Cellvibrio sp. PSBB006: one gene and its partner. The protein of the gene in region 2 interacts with the protein of the main gene of each other region in a pairwise test. Links are inferred from orthologs where the notes say so. Each region holds a gene or a part of one and is shown on either strand. Other genes may lie near its edges.

Region 1 (2,898 bases), 2.3 Mb from region 2 along the record:
CACTAAAGCTGATCGCCAGATCAAGATGCAGCAACTACGTGAAGTATCCAAGCGTGAGAAGATCCTGTTCCCGCTCGTCTTGCTGGTTCTGGTCGCTTTGTTCTTACCCAGCGCGGCGGCATTATTGGGTATGTTCTGTTTCGGCAACCTGCTGCGTGAATGTGGCGTGGTAACGCGCCTGAGTGAGACGGCCCAAAATGCGCTGATCAATATCACCACCATTTTCCTCGGGCTCGCGGTGGGATCAAAATTGGCGGCGGATAAATTTCTTGATCCCAAAACCCTGGGTATTCTCATTCTGGGGATGCTCGCCTTTGCCATAGGTACGGCTATGGGTGTGTTGGTGGCCAAATTTATGAACCTGTTGTCAAAAAACAAGATCAACCCGTTAATCGGTTCAGCAGGGGTCTCTGCCGTACCGATGGCGGCGCGGGTGTCCAACAAAGTCGGTTTGGAGACTGACCCCCACAATTATCTGTTGATGCATGCCATGGGGCCCAACGTAGCGGGCGTGATCGGCTCAGCCGTTGCGGCTGGTGTCATGATCTCTATGGTCTCCGCCATGGGCTGATGGCAGTAACGGTTTTGCGAAAGCTCTTTCCGTACACCGGGAAGAGCTTTTTTGTTTCTTCCCCCTTTATTTTGACTACTATGCTTACACCAGCATGGTGCTGAGGATTTACCTGTGGAAAATATGCCATTTGCGACATTGATCAATCATCCCCAATTGCTCAAAGCCTTGGAGAGCCTGGAGTTGGTTCAGGCCACGCCGGTGCAGGAAAAAACCATTCCGGCAATACTGGATAATAAAAACTTGCTGGTCAGCGCTAAAACCGGCAGCGGTAAAACCATCGCGTTTTTGTTGCCGGCACTGCAAAAAATATTGACTGCTGCACCATTAAATCCTGTCAGTACCCGAATCCTGATCCTGAGTCCTACGCGGGAGCTGGCACGACAAATTGTAAAAATAACCCAGCAATTGTGTCGCTTCACCAGCATTAAGGTCGCGATGGTCACCGGTGGTGACGAACTGAAATATCAAAAAGCCTTATTGCGCAAAAACCCTGAAATTTTGGTGGCGACACCGGGCCGCTTGGTGGAACACATTCGCCATAAATCGACGGATTTTTCCGGATTGGAAATCCTGGTTCTCGATGAAGCAGACCGCATGCTGGATATGGGATTAAGTGAAGACGTATTGGCAATTGCCGAGACCTGCTACCCACAACGCCAGAATTTATTATTCTCCGCAACGCTTGAGCAACGCGGACTGCGGCATTTGATCAAGCAGGTGATGCAGGAACAACCTGCCGAAGAGATTGCAATAGAGGATACCGATAACCGCATTCAGCAACAGATTGTTCTGGCCGATGACGACAAACACAAAGAAAAATTATTGCTTGCCTTGTTGGGCCGCTCGTCCTATGAAAAGGCGATTGTGTTTACCAATACAAAAATAAAAGCGGCTCAACTGGATGGTTTGTTGCGGTATAACAAATACAGCATCAGCGCACTTCACGGTGACATGACCCAGGATCAACGCAAGCGCTCGCTGGATATTTTTCGTCTGGGGCACACACGTATTTTGGTCGCTACCGATGTCGCCGCAAGAGGGTTGGATGTTGACGGGGTGGACCTGGTGATCAATATCGATATGGCTCAGAGCGGTGATGATTACACCCACCGTATCGGCCGTACCGGCCGCGCCGAAAAAAGTGGTCGCGCCGTCTCTCTGATAGCGGCAAACGAATGGAATCTTATGAGCAGTATCGAACGTTATTTAAAGGTAAGCTTCGAGCGCCTTACGTTACCGGGTTTGGTGGCCAGCTATACCGGACCCAAAAAAGTAAAAGCATCCGGCAAAGCCTCGGGCACCAAAAAGAAGAAACCGGTTGATACTAAAACACCGGTTGCCAATAAGGTTAAAGTGCGTGAGCGGGATAAAAAGAATGTGGGCAAACGCCGTGCACCCAGTGCCAATCCTGCAAGAACGGATGAGTCGGTAAGCCAGACCAAAACATTGGGTGACGGTTTTGCACCCTTGCGGCGCAAGCGCACCGATACCCACGATCTGGGTGACGAGGATTAAGTTCCCGCAATTTGTTTCTCGTCAAACATCTTTTATCAGGGCCATGATCGGCTGAAAATATTTTTGTATTGCGCATTGACCACTTTTAAATTTGGGCATAGTATCAAGTCAAGGTGGCTAAAAAGAATGCCCCTGAAAATCAACAGGTCGTTCAGATTTGTTGTGCTGGTGTCACAGGCTTGTCATGGTGAAGCTGTAGAAGTTATCCATGATAATCGGTGATTAACTCACTTATCGTTGAAAAAGGGGTGTGGGCGAAGACGCTGGAAAACACGTGTAGTTTGTGTAGAAGTTTGCGTAAAACAGAGCAGGCGTTTGTACCAGAAATTTTTGAAGAGTATTAACTATCAAGAGTTTTCTGAGTGAATCCGCCGAATGTTAACTTTGAACCTGAAGGGGATTTTAACCCATGGCGAAAAGATCTCACGCTAGACGCAATAACCATCATATGTTCACCGAAGACAATAGCTACCGAAGCTCGAAACACAAGTCATCACGAAAGCAGCGAGACGACGACAACATCGTCGAGATTAAATCCCGCTCCCAGCAAGTCGAAACCGCATACTCCCCCCCTCGCTCTCCCCAACCGCTCCGCGCCAAGAATCACGCCCAACAACAATACATCACCGCCATTCAGAATCACGCATTGACATTCGGCATCGGCCCAGCCGGTACCGGTAAAAGTTATTGCGCGGGTGCGCTGGCGGCAGAGGCATTGGAGTCCGGACGTATCGAACGGATTATCCTGACGCGGCCAGCGGTAGAATCGGGAGAAAACCTCGGCTTTTTGCCGGGCGATCTGGACCAGA
Region 2 (2,964 bases):
CAGAATCTGCCCTGGCAGCAGCAGACGCGGGAAATCAGCAAATATGATTTGACCAGCATTATTAACGTAAGTGGTTTTCAGGTCGCCTTGCAAAAGATTACCGCCGGAGCAAAAGTGCCGGTGCATACGCACAAAGGCCATGAGCTGACCGTGATATTGCACGGTGGTTTTTCTGATGAACTGGGGGTTTATCACGCGGGTGATTTTATTGCACGCGATGGCAGCCACAAACACAGCCCGACCGCATTACAAAATGAAGACTGTATTTGCCTGACAGTGTTGGATGCGCCGATTAAATTTACCGGTTGGCAACGTATTTTTAATCCATTTATGGCGTGGCATTAACACGTTTCAAGTTAGCCCCATAAATAAAAACTTAGCCCATAAATAAAAACGCCCGCAGAGCGGGCGTTTTTATTTATCTTGCAAAACCGCTTGATTACTCAGCAGCCTCTTCAACATTTGATGCAGAACCATTCTCGTCGGCCACAGCTTCCTTGATCGAAAGCTTGATACGACCGCGTTGATCCACATCCAGACATTTCACCTTCACTACCTGACCTTCTTTCAGATAGTCGCTGACGTTGTTAACACGCTCGTCGGCGATTTGTGAGATGTGCACCAGACCGTCTTTGCCCGGCAGGAAGTTAACGAATGCGCCGAAGTCTACGATACGCACAACGGTACCTTCATAGATCGCACCGATTTCTGCTTCAGCCACGATGCTCTCGATACGCAAGATAGCCTCTTTGAGGTTCTCACCGTTGTCAGCATAAATCTTCACTGTGCCGTTATCATCGATGTCGATAGAAGAACCGGTTTCTTCAGTAATTGCACGGATAGTAGCGCCGCCCTTACCGATGATGTCGCGGATCTTATCCGGATGAACCTTGATGGTTTCAAAGCGCGGCGCAGTATCGCTGATAGTGGAACGCGGCTTGGAGATAACCTTGTTCATTTCAGCGAGGATATGCAAACGTGCATGCAATGCCTGCTCAAGGGCGATCTCCATGATCTCTTCGGTGATGCCTTCGATCTTGATATCCATCTGCAACGCGGTAACGCCGCTGGTGGTACCGGCCACTTTAAAGTCCATATCGCCCAGGTGATCTTCGTCACCGAGGATATCGGTCAGTACGGCGAAACCGTTGTCTTCTTTCACCAGGCCCATGGCAATACCGGCAACCGGTGCTTTCAAAGGCACGCCCGCATCCATCAACGCCAGGCTGGAACCACACACAGAAGCCATAGAGCTGGAACCGTTGGACTCGGTAATTTCACTTACGACACGCAGGGTGTAAGGGAAGCTATCCTGATCCGGCAACATGGCAGCAACACCGCGACGCGCCAGGCGACCGTGACCGATTTCGCGGCGACCGGTTGAACCCATACGACCGCACTCACCGACAGAATAAGGCGGGAAGTTGTAATGCAGCATGAAAGGATCTTTACGCTCGCCTTCCAGTGCATCAATGATCTGTACATCGCGCGCATTACCCAGAGTCGCAACAACCAATGCCTGGGTTTCACCGCGGGTGAACAATGCAGAGCCGTGAACCCGCGGCAATACACCGACTTCCACTTCAATCGGACGAACTGTTTTATTATCGCGGCCATCAATGCGCGGCTCGCCGGCCACGATGCGCGAACGCACGATGTTCGACTCTACGCGACCAAACATGTCTTTAACATCATCAGCTGAAACACCAGCTTCTTCATTAACCAGTTCTGCAACAGCCTGGGTGCGCAGTTCTGACAAACGATCATAGCGCTTGGCCTTGTCAGTGATGCGGTATGCCACGCCGATGGAGTCAGCAAAATGCTTTTCTACCGCTGCTTTCAAATCAGCATTCACAACCGGTGCTTGCCAATCCCAACGCGCCTTGCCTGCATCGCGCGCCAGCTCAACACACGCCTGAATCACCACTTGCATCTCCTGGTGCGCATAAAGTACGGCACCAAGCATGATGTCTTCCGGCAATTCTTTTGCTTCAGATTCCACCATCAACACGGCATCTTTGGTACCGGCAACAACCATGTCCAATTCGGAGGTAGCCAGTTCCTTGAAGCTCGGGTTGAGCAGATAACCTTGTTCCGTGGTGTAGCCCACGCGTGCACCACCAATGGGACCATTAAACGGAATACCGGAAACTGACAGTGCCGCAGAGGTGCCGATCATGGCAGCGATATCCGGATCGTTCACTTTGTCAGTCGACAAAACAGTACAAACAACCTGGACTTCGTTCAGGAAACCTTCGGGAAACAGGGGGCGGATGGGACGATCAATCAAACGGGAGGTTAATGTTTCTTTCTCGGATGGACGACCTTCGCGTTTGAAGAAGCCGCCGGGGATTTTTCCGGCAGCGTAGGCTTTTTCAATATAGTGTACAGATAACGGGAAGAAATCCTGCCCGGGCGATGCCTCTTTCGCGCCCACAACGGTACATAAAACGGCAGTTTCTCCCATGGTAACCACCACTGCACCGGTAGCCTGGCGCGCGATGCGGCCAGTTTCCAGGGTGACAGTTTGGTTGCCGTATTGGAATTTTTTAATAATCGGATTCACTCTTCTATCCTTTCTTTTGCGTTAACTTTTTACGCGCCTGTAATAAAAACATGTCTTTTAAAAAAATACACAGTAGTGTCATTGCTCCCTGCCAACGCGATATTTCTAAACCCGGATACCGCTGTCGCCGCCTCCTGCGAACTGAATAAAAAAATAAAAAAGTGCCCGCACTAGGCGGGCACGGGACAAACTTAACGGCGCAGACCCAATTTTTGAATCAGTGCTGAGTAACGATCAGTATTTTTGCTCTTCAGGTAATCCAACAATTTACGACGTTGGTTAACCATGCGGATCAATCCACGACGGGAATGGTGATCGTGCTTGTGACCAGCAAAGTGGTCTTGCAGCTTGTTGATGTTGACCGTCAACAGCGCTACTTGCACTTCCGGTGAACCGGT

Evidence for each region. Proteins that work in one complex are often made in the same cells at the same time.
Region 1: the proteins of pnp (region 2) and CBR65_RS01120 interact in binary tests that used the Escherichia coli proteins (3 or more experiments, as listed by UniProt). The link is inferred for Cellvibrio sp. PSBB006 from one-to-one orthologs.

The regions. Positions count from the first base shown.
Region 1 is NZ_CP021382.1:235,408-238,305, forward strand. Bases 1-2,891 are described here. They hold CBR65_RS01120 (DEAD/DEAH box helicase), read left to right. Parts: upstream 1-694; coding sequence 695-2,089; downstream 2,090-2,891. Other genes in these bases: CBR65_RS01115 (sodium ion-translocating decarboxylase subunit beta), read left to right, coding at 1-571; CBR65_RS01125 (PhoH family protein), read left to right, coding at 2,499-2,891. Outside these bases: more of CBR65_RS01125, read left to right, coding at 2,892-2,898. UniProt on the Escherichia coli protein: DEAD-box RNA helicase involved in the assembly of the 50S ribosomal subunit at low temperature. Exhibits RNA-stimulated ATP hydrolysis and RNA unwinding activity. Acts before DeaD.
Region 2 is NZ_CP021382.1:2,518,268-2,521,231, forward strand. What follows is about bases 4-2,960. They hold pnp (polyribonucleotide nucleotidyltransferase), read right to left. Parts: upstream 2,567-2,960; coding sequence 440-2,566; downstream 4-439. Other genes in these bases: CBR65_RS10525 (ChrR family anti-sigma-E factor), read left to right, coding at 4-345; rpsO (30S ribosomal protein S15), read right to left, coding at 2,758-2,960. Outside these bases: more of CBR65_RS10525, read left to right, coding at 1-3; more of rpsO, read right to left, coding at 2,961-2,964. UniProt on the Escherichia coli protein: Involved in mRNA degradation. Catalyzes the phosphorolysis of single-stranded polyribonucleotides processively in the 3'- to 5'-direction. Also involved, along with RNase II, in tRNA processing.